2 linked regions of the Coraliomargarita algicola genome follow. Each later gene encodes a partner of the first gene's protein in a complex. Links are inferred from orthologs where the notes say so. Each region holds a gene or a part of one and is shown on either strand. Other genes may lie near its edges.

Region 1 (7,924 bases):
CGGAAGATCGGGGGCAGGGGCTCATTCCTTGGCCTCAAATGTGCATGCGCATCGCCGACTTTTATAAGCGCTCCAAGGATGAGCTGATTGAAAACGCGGAAGCCATTCAAAAGAATATTCTGGCGGGCACTCAAGCGGCCAGCACGGGCGGTGCCTCCGGTGGGTGGCATTCGGATTTATTGATCGAGGCAGCCGTCGGCATCTGCGGCAATCACGACGATCAATACGGAGGCTTCGGCAGTGCGCCGAAATTCCCACCTTCGATGTCGCTTAATTTCCTGCGTGCTCTGAGGCCGCAGGCTCAGCCAGAGCTGGCTAAGCGCATCGACGATATCAGCCATATCACGCTGCGCGCCATGGCGCATGGTGGGTTGTTCGATCAATTTGGCGGCGGTTTCGCCCGCTATAGTGTCGATGCGCATTGGCTGATCCCGCACTTCGAGAAGATGCTCTATGATAATGCGCTGCTAATTGACGCCTACACACGTGGTTGGCTGGATACGCAGGACCCACTCTATGCTGCGGTGGTCGCAGAGACCATTGGCTGGCTGGAGCGGGAAATGTCGGCGCCGGGGGGTGGTTTTTATGCCGCACTCGATGCAGACAGTGAGGGCGAAGAAGGGCGTTACTATGTCTGGACGCCCGAGCAGGTCGACTCTGTGCTGGGGCCATCGCTGGCTCGCGAAGTGCGCGCCGCGTATAACATCACCGCCGAAGGCAACTTCGAGCATGGCAACAGTAATCCCGCACTGGTGGAGCCCGACTTTGCGGTGCGCGAAAAACTTGCCGATGCTCGCCGCCTACTGCGTGAGCATCGCGAGGCCGAACGTGTGTCGCCGGGGAGAGACACCAAGGTGAGCACCGCGTGGAATGCCATGATCATTCGTGCGCTTGCCGACGCGGGGTTTTATTTTAATCGCCCCGAATGGACGCAGCGCGCCCGCAATGCTGCTGATTTTCTATGGGATGCACTGGTCACAGAAAGCGACGAGGGCATTCAGCTCAAAGCGGTCTATTATGAAACCGGCGGTGCTCAGGTCGATGGTTTCTTGCACGACTACGCGCTGTTGGGCGAAGCTTGTCTGGCGCTGGCGTCCAAAATCGATTGGGTTGAGCCTGGCGCCTCTGCCATATACCAAGCCCGTGCGCAGACCTGTTTGGATCAAGCGTTGCAAGCGTTTACGGATGCGCATTCGGTCGGTTATTATTTCACCGCCGAGGGCACGGCGACTCCTGTGGCTCGCCGTAAAGAGTGGTTTGATAATGCGACACCGTCCGGCAATTCTGTGATGCTGCATGCGTTGAGCGGGCTCTACGCCTTGACTGGTGAGGGGCGCTACGCCGCTGAGTTTGAGGCGACCTTGCCCGCTTTTGCCGATTACGCGCGCAAAGTCGCCGCTGGTGTCGCGCATGGCCTCGAAGCTGCCGCGACTCAGCAGGCGGGTATCGTCGTGATTAAAGTCGGGCAGGGGGTGGAGCTCGCCGCTGTGCGCGACGGCCTCGCCGCGCAGCCTTGGCGCAGAACCTTCATCCAGCAAAGTGTCGACTTGCCAGCCAAACAGCTACAAGTCTGCCTGGGCACGCAATGTTTAGCGCCGACTGAAGACCTTGCCAAAGCAATCGCTTCAATCTAGCTGAAGGTGGGACTCCTGCCTCAACCGCCACATTTTTAACTTTTAAGATGTCCGACGATCTTCACGACCTCTATCAGTCGATCATTCTCGATCACAACAAGCGCCCGCGTCATTATGGTGTACTTGCTGAGGCGACGCATCATGCCGAAGGCTACAATCCACTCTGCGGTGATAAGATTACAGTCTTCCTGCGCATTGTAGACGATCGAATCGAAGCCATTCAATTCGAAGCAGCCTGTTGTGCGATCTGTAAGGCCAGCGCTTCGATGATGACAGAGGCGCTCTTGGGCCAAAGCTTGGCGGCAGGGGAATCGATCAATGCTGAGGTGAGTGCTCTCTTAAATTTGGATACGGACTGCCAGCCGAGTTTGGAAACATCGGGCGAGCTGGCATCACTGGCAGGGGTGCGTCAATTTCCCGCGCGCATCAAGTGCGCGACCCTTCCTTGGCATACCTATCAAGCAGCTCTACTCAAATAGTGGAATCAAATTGCGCGGATCGTAGAGGGAACGGAGCTTTTGCTTCTTTAGAGTTCCGGTGAGCTCAAATTCAAGCAGGTTGGGGAGCGGCTTTATGATTAGGTCGCTGATTTTGCGCAGGTTGGAGTCGGGGTTGCCTGAGTTGGCAAAAAGAGATACTTTGAGCCGCATGTTGAGGGCTTGGTCGCTGAGGCGCAGAGTGCCCGGTGCGTTGATTTGGGTGCGGGTGCCGTCGATACGCAAGGGATCGAAGTGGACGATGTCGTTTTCGTAGTGAAAGTCGCCACGCATTTGATTGAGGTTAAATGAGGTAAAGTTGAAGTATGTGTTCTGTAGGAATTTTGAGAGAGGTCCAAGTAATTGGATGGTGCCTAGTTGATCGTTACGAATCTCAAAATTCCCAAACCCTGTGTGTTTAAAGGGATCTTTGGTGGGGCCTTCTCCGTGGATCTGTATGTCTACGCGTGCGTCTTCCCGTTTCGTGGATGCGGGGGAGTTTGTGGCCGTCGTTTCCAGACTGTGCTCCAGATTGTCTAATTGTGGCAGGTCGCGCAGGGCTTGGTTTTGATCGGCGTCCTTGAGGCTGAATTCATAGCGCAAAGTGCTGTCAGAGTCCGGGGGCGTATAGATGTCGATTTGTGCGCTGCCTTGACCGTCTGCGTAGCCAAGCTCTACCTCGCGCAGGTGAGTGACGTGAGAGCGGCCGTAGAGGTCAAAGCTTAGGTGGTCGAGTGGCACACCTCTGAATTTGAGAGGAGAGTCGAGTGCTGCGGATAAATCGAAGAAGCTCTTGCCCTGATACTCAGGGTAGCGGCTGTTAAAGATCGCGCCTTTAAGTTTAGTGACGGGTAGGTCGTCGGTCTCAAAGTCGGCGATGATTTGGGCTGCCGTTCCTTTGAATAGTTTGGCTGCATCTTCCAGAGTCAGTTTCGCGTCCATATCGAGGCGTAGGGAGACTGGCCCTTTGCCGTCGCCAATGCGAGAGGCGAAGGCGAGCTTGCCGTGGGCCCAGCCTTGGCCACTGCGGGTGTGTATATCGCGCAACTCGCAATAAGGGCCGCGTCCGCGTACGATGAGTTCAGCCGCGTCGAATGCGATGTCGCGGTAGCTGACGTTGCTCGCTTCCGCATGCCCGTAGTAGAGGTCGGCGACCTTGCGCTGGGTATTGCCGTAGATGATGAAGTCACCCAAGCTGTAGTCTGTGCGACTGAAGTCGAAGTCCTTAAAAATGGAGCCCCACCAGCGTGGTAGGATTGCATTATAATCGTAGGGCACCGCTGTGCCGTATAGGGTGAGTTTGTAATCGTGGCTATGGCTATCCAAGCTGAACTTGAGGTCGATCCATTGCTTTTGACGGCGGAGATAGAGGTTATTTATAGTGTATTGCCCGTCTTGATACGTGGCGTGTGTATTGATGTGGTCGAAGGTTAAGTGATCGACTTTCAGAGCATCGACTTGAGCGTAGACTGCGGCATGGTTGAGTGAGAAACCCGTGTCGAAGTTCATCTGGACGTCTAAGTAAGGTGGGGTTTCGTAGGCGATGTCCGGGAGGCGGTCGCGTATGGTCTCTGGAGTCAGTGATGCGAGGTCGATACTGCCGCGGGCGCGCACATGACCACTGTGAGTGTGTGCATCGATACGACCCTTCAATGCGATCGCTCCATTTAGACTACGTGTGGAGCCGTGGAAGGCGATTTCCGGATAGTGCTTCGGGTTGATTTGGAGCGTTGGTGCGTCCAGTTCATAGTCTTGGAGTGTGATGCGCTTTGCGGCCAAGTTACACGGGGGCCAATGGCCGGAGAGTAGCCCATTTAGTTCGATTCGGGGGAATTCCGCGCTGAGGTCTTCTGCTTGTATTTGGAAGCGTGGCGCATCGAGTTCTGTGCATGTGAGTCGTGGGGCGGACAGGGGACGGATCGTGCCATCCTGGATTTGTATGCGTGCTTGTAGTTCTACATTGCTAGCCTGGACTTCAGGGTGTCGCAGTTGTCGACTGCTCAGATGTAGGTCGATGATTTGATCCTGTGTATCGGTGGATGTGTATGTGAACGCGACTGTTGGGGCTTTGAAGTAACTGATGCGCTTCTTGTATTGTGAGAATTGGGCGACTTGGCTGTAGAAATTTTGAGTCCATTCGCTGATGTTTGCTTCATTGAGATTCAAATTTTTGTAGCTCGCTTTGGCTTTGGCTGAGGCGCTTTGGGGTGATTGAAAATGGAAGCTGCCTCTCAGTCGAATGTCATCATTGAGTGCTGCAAAGCGCTCGACATTCCAATTGCCTGCATCGGGTGCGATGCGGAAGGCGATACGTTCCAATATGGCACGCCGGTATCCGTCAGGCGAATACACTGATGGAATGTACAAAGTGCCAGCTGTGAGCACCAGGCCAGCGGGGCTGGGCAGCTGGTTAAAACCTTGCCATGCGAGTTGGACTTCCAGGGCATCGGCTTCTAGCAGATTTTGCTGAATTTCGCTGGAGCGTAGTTTGACGCCGACGAGGGTTACTGAGCCGTCCAGTTGAAGGCGAAATTCATCGGCCGTGAAGATGATGCCGGGCGGTAATTTTTGGGCGATGACTTGGTGGCTCCAACCGGTGGGAAGTGGCAGGTAGCCATAGATGAGTATGCAGCCGATGACTAGGGCTTGCGTGATAAAGATCAGGAGCAGGCTGGCATCCCAAAATAGCTCCAGCAATGTGCTGAGGCGAAGCTTTTTAAGGAGGGCCATGGTGCACGCTGTGACTTACTCGCTGATCTTTGAATCGATCACTCCGGGGGCGGCGACGGGGGCGATGGTCTCGGGGGCGGGCACTGGGTTGCCTGCTTGGGCTTCAGGCGGAGTTTCCATATCGTCCGTTAGTTCATAGAGCGCGTCCAACAATGGCTGTGGGATCTCGAAAATGGCATTGTGCTGTTTAGAGCCGGCAACTTGAATGGTGCCGGATAGCCGCTTGGTGAACACGTATTCGCGTTTTTCTGTTCGGTAGGTGCCGCCGCCGGGGAGCTGTATGGTCGCGCTGAGTTTGAAGATCCAAGGAAGTGTTTTCTCCGAGTCGACGGGGTAGGCATCCGCGTAGTTGTCGAGCAGATAGCTCTTTACTTTAAAGTCGCGAATGGCGTCGATTAAGACGCGAATGTGTGGGCCACGTTGGCCTTCGAGCTGTTCCAGTAGATTGTCCCAACGAATACTGTCCTTGGGGAGCGTGTAGTCAAAGATTGTCTCTCCGGTCTCTAGTTGTGTTAGTTGCAAGGAGCTAATACGTGCAGAGGAGGGCAGTGTGTCGAGTGTGCGATTGCGGTAGTAGGAGGTGTTGAGTGGCACTATTTGTAGGGTCGGGCGCCGTTCGACCTGAAAGATGAAGTCGGCTTGATTGGTTTTCGCGTAGAGTGCCTCGTTGTCCTCCTCGGGGTGAGCGAGAGTCAGGACGAGGGGATCGCCTTGAACGAAACTGAGTGTGACGACGCGGCGCGGCTTATTGAAGCCTAGGCGTTCTGTATCGGTGGGGGAGGGGGCATCGACGGCGAAGCCGCTGGCACGCAAGTTGGAAAGTTCGTCCATCAGCTGCTGGATGATTGCCGGGTCTGCGCGGTGAGGTTGGATCTCATCTTCGCCCTTGCTTTCAAGCACCTGCCAGTCGCCTGTTTCCAGCTTTTGTAGTCGGATCTTGCGTCCGTTTTCAGAAATGTTGATTGCGGAGAGCGTCGCGTGATTAAAGTTTATGAAATTACGTTCGCGCAGAGCTTCCTGTGCTTCGCGCAGTGCATCGAAAGGGCGAGCCATTAGCGTAAACACTGCAGGGTTGTCTTCGAGTTTTGCGAAGTATTGAGGGGGGCCTTTTGCGTTGGGATCGAGGTTGCCGATGATCAGGGTCTGGCGGCGCTTGTTACCGTGGATGGTCACCTGCATGAAGGGAGTCTCTAGACCTTGTAGGATCGGATCGGCTTCGTTGCCTTCAATGAAGCGGACGACTTTGGCCGCGGTGAGTGTGTTGATGGTATTGTCCACGAGTGCGGGATCGGCCTTGGCAGCGAGCGGAGCTTCGAAACGCCATGTGCCATTATTGCGGGCCAGACGCACTTTGAGCGAGCTGCCATCTGCGGTGCTTTCGGAGCGAATTTGTAAGCCGAGTGCATCGACTTCGAAGACCGGAATGTCAAAAATCTCGCGAGTGCGCAGGTCATTGAGGTCGACCAGTAGACCGTCGATGACTTGACGATTAACAACAAATATCTCGCGTCCGTCAGGGCCGAGTAGATAGACGTTGTTTCCGATTTCAGTCAGTGTGCCGATGCTGAGCGATATGGTTTGCTCGCCCTCGGCGATTACCAGCCTGAGCAAAGGGTCGTCCAGACCGTAGTCTGCCAGAGTTTGCCCGGATTTTTCGATTTCATCGACGGGGAAGGAGGCGTCTTCTTCTAGAAACTGCAGTTGGTTGAGAATGCGGTTGATGGCAAAGTAGTTGGCCGACCATTGCATGGGCTGGGTGATGGTCCAGGTAGAGCCTTTCCGCTCCAGAATACGCGGGCTTTCCAGGCCGCGGCCGTGTAGTTCGATGCGGTCCGCATCGAGCAGTTCGCGGCCGATCTGTCCAGACAGGCCGCCGAGCTCGGGCTGCACCTGATTGGCCTGTTTGTTGAGGTAGGCGATGAGGCCGAAGGTAATGACGTTGAGCGCGAGTAGAAAGACTGTGAATTTGAAGCGCATGTTCTTAGCGGCGGCGGATGAGATAGATGAGCAAACCCAGCAGCGCGGTGGCTCCCGGTAGAATTGCAAAGTAAATGAGTATGCGGTTGAGGTCCCGCTCGCTCATGACGACTTGATAGCTTTCGAGTGGACGGGTAGCGATCTTGAGCAGGCTGTTTTTGGAGAGCGCCCAATTGATGGAATTGAAAAACAGGGTGCGGTTACCAAAGGCGCGTAGGCGGTTGTTGGTAATGAAGTCAGAATTACCAAAGGCGACAAAGCGGCCACCGGGGATGTTGATGCCGAGTTCAGTGCCTGCGGTGCGTGTGGATACCGTGGCGATGGTGATGGGGCCTTTGAGGTCGCGCCCCGCGTCGAATTGAATCGGGTCCTGCGTGCGGTAGTCGCGCTCGCCCCAGCTCTGATCGGAGGTGCCGATGATTTGAGTCACTTTGAGGCGGGGGTCTTTGAGCGAGCCGGGATCGGTGCGCATGGGGCGAGGTTGCCCGAAGAGCGCGGTGATCTGGTAGTCGACCAGTAGATTTGTAATGGGGTGTTCGGCGAAGCGACGGATGATGAGGTCGCCCCCTTGTGAGCGAAAGTCGGGGCCGTCGTCCACCACGACCATGTCGTCGGCGAGTACGCCCCAGTCGTAAAAGAGCTCTTCCATGCCATGGCGACGGCCGGGATCAATGAGCACGATCATGCGGCCATTACGCTCGTTCATGTAGCGGCGTAGTTTTTCCACTTCCTCGGGGAGTAGGCTGGCTTGTGGCGAGGGCACGACGATGAGGTCGGCGTCGGCGGGCACATTTTCATCCACTGCGAGGTCGATGGTGGCGAGGGTGTAGTTACGCTCACGCAGAAAGGCTTCGAGCTGCGAGAGTCCACGTAGTGGGTCGACGTCGTCCAGTCGCATTTCGCCGTGGCCGACGAGGAAATAGATTTTGTCCTCATCCTTGGAGGAGACGTCGATGATGGCGGAGGTAATCGCTTTTTCGCCACGGAAGCCGGCGATTTGATTGTTCTCGACCTCATATAGATCCGCTTGGCGGATCTCACGAGTGCGTTCGCCCATGGCGACTAGGATTATGTTTTCTTGGGTGAGGTTGTATTTGTTGGCGAGTT
Region 2 (7,869 bases), 1.6 Mb from region 1 along the record:
CACTATATTTTTCCCTATGGCCGTCTGGACGCTCATACCAGTCTGCATAAATGTTGTCGCCACCCCAGATCCAGAGGTCGGGCTGCTGGTCGGCAATGATGGGCCACAGCGGCTGTGGCAACTCGTCTCGATTGCAGGAGCCAAAGGCGATGACTTCCAACGGGCTGTCGAAGTTATCGGGGAATTTTGCTGAGGCTGAAGAGAGCGCGAGGGCAAAAGTGGCGATGAGCAGAGTGTACATGGAGGAGCGCATGTCGCGAATCTGAATAATCTCGGATAGGTGGCAAGTTCGGAGATGTCGACACGCGATACAGTCGGCCGACGACGCTAAGTTGATTTGCGAAGAGACTCATTCATTTTACGGAAGAAGTTGGATTGACAAGCAGCCCGCCGCTGCCGTCAATCGCATGTCTATGAGCGAAGCAAAGCCAGTCATTCTCACCTGTGCCCAACCCACTGGGCAACTGACTCTCGGTAACTACCTTGGAGCCATTAAGAATTGGGCGACGATGCTCGACGACTACGAGTGCTATTTCGGTGTCGTTAATATGCATTCCATCACGGTGCCCTATACGCCGACAGATTTGCGTAAAAATACACTGTCGTGTGTCGCCCAATACATCGCATGCGGCTTAGATCCTGAGCGCTCAAATATCTTCGTTCAGTCGCACGTGATCGGACACACCGAGTTGGCTTGGTTGCTCAGCTGTATCACACCCATCGGCGACTTGCAGCGCATGACGCAGTTTAAGGAAAAAGCCGCTAAGCTCGGCTTCAATGTGGGGGAGGGGAACGACCTGAAATTTACCCACGAAGGCGCACGCGCCGGCGCTTCGGTCAACTCTGGGCTGCTGATGTATCCCGTGCTGATGGCGGCTGACATCCTTCTCTACAATGCCGACGCTGTGCCCGTGGGGAACGACCAGCGCCAGCACTTGGAGCTCTGCCGCGATCTAGCGCAGCGTTTTAATCACAAATACTCTGACACCTTTACCATTCCCGAGGCGTTCATCCCCAAAGAGGGCGCGCGTATCATGTCGCTACAAGACCCTGAGCGCAAAATGTCGAAGAGTGACGACAATCAAAACGCTACGCTTTACCTCCTCGACGAGCCGTCCAAGCTTAAGAAGAAGATCATGAGCGCGGTGACGGACTCTGGTAGTGAGATTGTCGCCGGCGACGACAAGCCCGGCGTTTCCAATCTGCTACAGATCTACTCCGCTATGAGCGGACGCACCGTTGCCGACATTGAAGAGTCGCTGAAGGGAGAGGGCTATGGCACCTTGAAAAAGGAAGTCGCCGACGCGGTGATCAGCGTGCTCGAACCCGTGCAAGCAAAGTATCACGACTTGATCCAAGATAAAGCGTATCTCGAAGGCGTGCTCAAATCTGGTGCCGAAGCCGCGCAAAAACGCGCCTACAAGGTGCTGGGTAAAGCCTATCGTAAGGCCGGCTTTGTGGAACGTCCGCGATAAAATTTATGTTTTCTATTCTGTTGATGCGCCTCCGAAGTCGACGACTTCTGGGTAGATCTGGCCAGTCGCTCCGATCTTAAATAGGTAAACTTTGCCTGTTTCCATGCGTGTGTAGATCGCATTGCCGAAGACCGCGGTGATGCCATATTGGCTGAGGCGCTCGGGATCGTTGGCGAGGCTCCAAATGGCCTCCCAAAACACTGTGCGATCTTTCACTTTCAACGATCTGCTGATCGCATGATAGCGCTCGGGCGCGTTGCCAGGTATCTGGATGGGCTCGCCTTGATCGGGTGCGGTTTGCTCTCCGTAGATACGCCGCCAAAGGTAGAGCGCTCGCTCTTTGCCAGCGCGCACATTGGCATCGCTAAATTTCACGATCAGGGCGTCGAAATGCACCACATTGCCCTGGATTGTATAAATGTGCTCATCGACGATCTCTTTGGGGTTGCCAGCAGCAGTTTGGACAAACTTCAGCACCGTGGTCAGCTGCCCCAGGGCATTTGTTTCCTGTGAAATCACAGTGGCAAAGCCGATCTGCTCCTCTTGGCTTAGGTTGGTGAGTGCCTTATTTAATTCATGATTCTCAGTGAGCAGGCTATGAATACTGGAACTAGAGAGATAAAATGAAAGGCCTAGTATCGCTGCGACTAGTAGGGCTGTGAGCCCCACTAGCATAGCCAGTATCTTTCCTCCATTGCGGTTGATCATCGTATAAGTCATGCGGATTCGTCTAAAAACGCCAACTCTATCTGAGCTGGTCTTATTATTTTGGTGTATCCGGATTGCAGGCTGTGACTTCTTTTACCTTTTCAGTTGAGATTCTTTCGCGACAAGCGACAGTTCTTTGCGTGATGACTGCATCAACATTTGATTACACCCGCGTGCGCGCGGATTTTCCAATTCTCTTTTCTGAGGTTCGGGGCAAGCCTTTGACTTATTTGGACAACGGAGCCACTTCGCAAAAGCCTGCCTCTGTGATTGAGGCGATCGATCGCTACTACCGAGCGGAGAATTCCAATATTCACCGAGGGGTCCACTATCTTAGTGAGAAGGCGACCGATGCTTACGAATCTGCACGCGCGAAGGTGGCTCAGTTTATTGCTGCGCCAGATCCCGACGAAATTATTTTTGTACGCGGAGCGACCGAGGGCATCAATCTAGTGGCGCATGGTTTTATAGAGACTCAACTTTCGGAGGGAGATGAGATTCTCATCACCCACATGGAGCATCACGCCAATATTGTGCCATGGCAAATCGCTGCCGAAAAGACCGGCGCCATACTCAAGGTAGTGCCGGTGAACGATACCGGAGAGCTCGATTTGGAAGCGTTCACGGACTTGCTTAGCGAGCGCACTAAACTGGTCGCAATGGTGCATGTTTCCAATGCCTTGGGCACTATCAATCCCGCGAAGGCTTTGATTCAAGAAGCGCACGCGCGCGGAGTGCCCGTGCTGCTGGATGGCTGCCAATCGGTGCCGCATATGCCGGTGGACGTGGCTGAGCTGGGCTGCGACTTTTTTGTCTTTTCAGGGCATAAAGTCTTTGGTCCCACGGGAGTCGGCGTCCTCTGGGGGAAGCGTGAATGGTTAGAGCGCTTTCCGCCTTATCAAAGCGGGGGCGATATGATTGAGCGGGTGGACTTCGATGGCACGACTTATAAGGGGATTCCTGGTAAATTTGAGGCCGGCACGCCTCACATCGAAGGAGTCATCGGTCTCGCGGCAGCGATCGATTATGTCAATCGCATCGATCGTGCGGGAGCACTTGCGCATGAGCAGGCCTTGCTGATCGATGCCACTGAAAAGCTTTCCGCTGTGGATGGTTTGCGTATTATAGGAACCGCGCAGCAAAAGGCCTCTATTCTTTCGTTTGTGATTAATGAGATCCATCCGCACGATATCGGGACTTTCCTGGACGCCGATGGCGTTGCGGTCAGAGCCGGGCACCATTGCACGCAACCACTGTTGAAGCGTTATGGCGTGCCAGCTACGGCCCGGGCCTCTTTTTCGTTTTACAATAACTTTGAAGATGTTGATCGTTTAGTCTCAGCTGTCACCAAAATGCAGCGTTTCTTCGGATAATTAATCGTATCGTTTGCTATGTCCTCTCATGAAGAACTTAAATCGTATGCCGCTCGTCTAGGGGAGGCTGAGTTTTCGGCGCGTATGGCTGCGGAAAAACACATGCGTGAACGCCGGGGAGAGGGGCAGGGCAAGGGCATTTTTCGTTTCGAGCACAAGTTTAATACGTATGCGGTGATACGTTTCTGCTTGAAGATGAGCGGCTTTTGGAACCGAGCTGTTCGTAACTATTTTGATATTCAAGTTGTGCGCCGCGAGGTGCATCTCGCCAAGCTTCCGCCTGAGTTCGATGGCTATACGATACTTCAGCTCACCGATTTGCATGCGGATTTACATGCCGATTTTCCTGCGAAGCTGAAGCAAGTGATCGCTCCTTTGGCCTATGATTGCCTGGTCATGACTGGTGACTTCCGAACCTGTATTTTGGGGATCATTCAGGTGCGACAGCGGCGACGATTGAGATCGTTTCCGATGTCAAGGCGCCTAAATATGCGATCTTAGGCAATCACGATAGTTTGGCGAAAGTTCCTGCGATGGAGGCAGCGGGCATACGCTTTCTATTGAATGAAAACGTCGTGCTCCGACGAGGTGATGCGGAGCTATATTTGATCGGTATCGACGATCCTAATTTTTATAAAACGCACAGCTTCGAGCGCGCGCTCAGAGGCGTGCCCGTGCAGGCGACTAAAGTATTACTATCGCACTCTCCGCAAACTCACGCCCTCGCGGCCGAGCATGGCATTGATTTTCTTATGGCCGGTCACACGCATGGTGGCCAAATCTGTATGCCTGGAGGGCATATTCTGATGCATGACGGCAGTTCGCCGCGTCATTTGCTCGCTGGGGCCTGGACCGAAGGTACGCTTCAGGGATATACCAGCCGTGGCACGGGGGCCAGTGGTCTACCGGCTCGGATTAATTGTCCCTCGGAGGTGACTTTACACACGCTGCGTTGCGGCTAAGTCTGCTTGAACTGACAGATGGCAGTCGCTTAATCTGCAACTTTTTCAGTATTTCCCAGTAATTCGGTCGATCCTGCCCGACGAAACATGAAAGGTTTGCGAATCCAGCCAACGATGCCGGATTCTTCTTGTTTGATTTCAGCTTCCGCTTCGTTGATTGCGCTCTCCCATGCCGAGCTGAACCCCGGAGCCCTGGCGTTCATCACGCGAATCGCTTTTTCATATAGGTGCAGGGTGCGAATTTCCACTCGTCCGGGCTTTTGCTTTAAGGCACCAATGGTTTGACTCAAGTTTTGGTTGGTTTGCTGCAAAGCTACCAGTTCCTCCTTGAGGGATTCATTACCCTTGGCGGTAATCTCCATTTGAGTGTGGAGATGTCCCTTTAATGTCGCAATTTCTCGATTTAATTGGGCCGCTTGCGCCGCAGTGGTCGAACGTTCTGCACGTAGCTTTCCGAGTGATCGCAACCAGATGATTAAGGCTGCGATCAGTCCTATACAAAGGCCGATGACCAAGGGATGGGTGAAAATGTTGATGAGCATTTCTTTCATACGATGAGAAAATACTGAAATTATGAGTTTTGGCGAATTAAACTATACACAGCTAGGTTGTATTCTTGTAAAAACCGCTTTTAGTTGGACGTGAAGGCGAATTTGATTGACCAATTTTGGATATAGGGGTAATTACCTATTTATATTTCGTTTAAATTACGTATTTTACTTGGGCATGAAACTTATAAATCGAGCGCTTACAACCACGACATTAGCACTTGCAGCGTGCAGCAGTGTTGAGGCCGCATTTGAAATGAATATTGTTGGTGTACTGCCTCCGACGGTGGGCACGGTGGAGCCCGGTGGCACTGTAGTGACGCCAGTCAATGGTGCGCAAGCTCAGTTTGAACTCAGTTTGTTGGATACGGATACAATGGCGACATCTACGGGCTATTTGCAGGTGACACTCGATAGCTTTACTTCGGATTTAACAAAACACAGTATCACCACTGGACAAGGGCATTCCGATCGTGTCGGCATTTTGATTGAAGGCGGAAGTAATCGTTCAGCGACCTACACTTTCAGTTTTTACCAAGACTCCGATTTTTTGGTTCCACTTGAGTTGGATTTTGTGATGCAGGTGGCTGACATTGATAGTTCAGAGCAATTTTCTGTGAGTGATGCTGCTTTTAGCGGATATACACTTAGCTCTGGTACGCAATTAGTAGAGTTGTATCCGGTCGCACCTGGTTTCATCGGCTTGACTAATTCTGCAGGGGAGAACCCAGATAAGGCAAATCCACAGGCTGCTGCAAATTTTCAGAGTATTGCAAATGTCAGTAGCTTTCAGGTGATCGTAGCGGGTTCGGCTACAGGCTACGGAAGCGAATTTCAATTCGACTTCACGCCCGACATTGTGGTGCCGGAGCCATCCACTTACGCATGCTTATTGGGTATTGTTGCGTTTTCGACTGTGGCGCTACGCCGACGTAGGTTCTAGTCGTATTTCAGATATTACAGCTCTTTTATAATCGAAGGCCACGGGGATCAATTATCTCCGTGGCTTTTTTTTGTATCTATGATACCCGTCGGTTGAAGAGCAGTATACTTTTATATGGATTAGCTTAAGCGTAGCGATACTTTAGAGCCTGATTCGTGGATAGAGGCAGGGGCTAGCCACGAATTATTATCTGATGAGGGAGAGACTGAAATCTGGCGGGCACATATTCCAATGCTGTCTGATTGGACGAAGGAGTTCTTTCAGATAGAAGTCGATAAGAAATAGTCTACTGACACCTTCACCTTGGATGCATGAAAAAGCCCCGTCGCTTTGTCGCGACGGGGCTTACCCTAATAACCCTATATGAAAAAGTCTTTAAGACTTTGAACTGTTTTCTACTGTTAGCTGCGGCGTCGAATCATGATGGAAGTCAGTGCTAGCAGGCCTGCGATGGCTGCAAAAGTAGATGGCTCGGGGATTTGTGTGAGTGTGACATTATCCACATAGACTGCGTTGCCCGCATCACGGCCAAACTTATCAACTCCGCCACTGTTATAGGTGTAAAACTTTAGCGATAGGCTGCTGTTGATATTCGCAGCTGTTAGTGTGGTAAATCCGATCGTTGCGAGGTTGAGTGATACGTGGGTGAATCCCGTGTCAGTTATGTTGAGATTGCTCACAGTTTGATTGACACTGTTTCCGTCAAATCTGACATCCAACAAAAGTGTTTGGGGTGAAGAGGTTAGACCCAGAGCCGATATATCAAATTCGAGGTTGTAGTCTGCTGCATTTTCGCTGGTTGCCAAGGTGCCCGTTGCTTGTTGGTTGGTGAACATGTTGAGTGCATATTGTTCAGGATCTGTCACTGCACTGGCATCAAACTCCAAGCTCAAGGCTGCGCCTGTGAGTCCATTGGTGTTGCCACTATCAGAGAAGGTGTAGGTGACTCCGGTCGCAGTAGTTGAATCATTCTGGCTGTAGGGGGAGAAGGTGTCGTAGTCGGTGCTGTAGATGGTTTGCGCCGACAAGTATGATACGCTGCCGATGAGCGCAATGGCTGTGAGTAGTGTGGATGTAGTTTTCATTATGTAGTTTATGTTGATTTTAGGGGATATATTGAAGTGAGATTCATGCACAGGTTGTGACTATTAATGAATCTAGACAGATGTGATTCGCGGTCAATCGCTCGACTGTTGCGAATAGATTGCCCATTGAGAGCGAGTTACTTACGGGATTTTACTCGCCTATCAATTGTGAGCACGAATCCGCTGTACTGCATCGCGATTTTGCGGGCTTGGAGGTGTCGACCTTAGCTTCCGTATTGCCAACGAATCTATTGTATAAGCATTTGGAAGTTGTTCTTTTTTGCGACTAATCGTCTTCCTGTTGCGTCACTAAGCGCGGAGCCATTTGTTTGAGTGCTGTGCCGTGTAATATACTGGAGGCCGCGGAGCGGCCGAGACGGCGATAGTCGTAGCGTAAACGTGTGTGCGGTGCTGTCACGATACCTGTGCCTTGGATGGCAACCATCTCTACGGTTTTTCGATCGGCCTCTCGGATGCGGGAAGCGAGGCCGAGGGCGGTGTTGTCCTCCGTACATATAAAGCAGCTATGCGGTGGAATTTGACGAACCAACTCGTTCACAGCTTTTTCGTCGTAATACGAGAGGCTATGAGTGGATAGAGTCGCTAGTGTCTCTTGCATTTGAGCCACACTGCGATGCAAGAGCGGTTCCTCGGGAGTGCTTTCAACGAGATAGACTTGATTGAATGCGCGCGATTGTACGTAGTCGGCTATGAGTTGTGCGCCAGCGGAGTAATTGGGTGTGATGACTTTGGCATGTGTTTCGGAGCCACTTAG

The links. Proteins that work in one complex are often made in the same cells at the same time.
Region 2: the proteins of sufU (region 1) and SH580_RS20155 are in contact, whole or in part, in a solved structure (PDB 5XT5), measured with the Bacillus subtilis proteins. The link is inferred for Coraliomargarita algicola from one-to-one orthologs.

Annotation. Positions count from the first base shown.
Region 1 is NZ_CP138858.1:3,339,705-3,347,628, forward strand. The notes cover bases 432-3,397. They hold sufU (Fe-S cluster assembly sulfur transfer protein SufU), read left to right. Parts: upstream 432-1,681; coding sequence 1,682-2,113; downstream 2,114-3,397. Other genes in these bases: SH580_RS13585 (thioredoxin domain-containing protein), read left to right, coding at 432-1,634; SH580_RS13595 (AsmA-like C-terminal region-containing protein), read right to left, coding at 2,102-3,397. In the rest of the region: more of SH580_RS13585, read left to right, coding at 1-431; more of SH580_RS13595, read right to left, coding at 3,398-4,840; SH580_RS13600 (DUF4340 domain-containing protein), read right to left, coding at 4,856-6,817; SH580_RS13605 (GldG family protein), read right to left, coding at 6,822-7,924. UniProt on the Bacillus subtilis protein: Part of the SUF-like system that mediates the biosynthesis of iron-sulfur (Fe-S) clusters. Acts as a sulfurtransferase and thus transfers sulfur from SufS to SufB.
Region 2 is NZ_CP138858.1:4,916,583-4,924,451, forward strand. The notes cover bases 1,531-4,441. They hold SH580_RS20155 (aminotransferase class V-fold PLP-dependent enzyme), read left to right. Parts: upstream 1,531-2,326; coding sequence 2,327-3,556; downstream 3,557-4,441. Other genes in these bases: SH580_RS20150 (hypothetical protein), read right to left, coding at 1,531-2,195; SH580_RS20160 (hypothetical protein), read left to right, coding at 3,575-4,057; SH580_RS20165 (metallophosphoesterase), read left to right, coding at 4,051-4,441. Also shown: SH580_RS20140 (alkaline phosphatase D family protein), read right to left, coding at 1-253; trpS (tryptophan--tRNA ligase), read left to right, coding at 414-1,475; more of SH580_RS20150, read right to left, coding at 1,488-1,530; more of SH580_RS20165, read left to right, coding at 4,442-4,518; SH580_RS20170 (hypothetical protein), read right to left, coding at 4,548-5,069; SH580_RS20175 (PEP-CTERM sorting domain-containing protein), read left to right, coding at 5,245-6,009; SH580_RS20180 (hypothetical protein), read right to left, coding at 6,411-7,094; SH580_RS20185 (helix-turn-helix domain-containing protein), read right to left, coding at 7,381-7,869. UniProt on the Bacillus subtilis protein: Type II cysteine desulfurase that acts as the initial step in the SUF-like Fe-S cluster assembly pathway.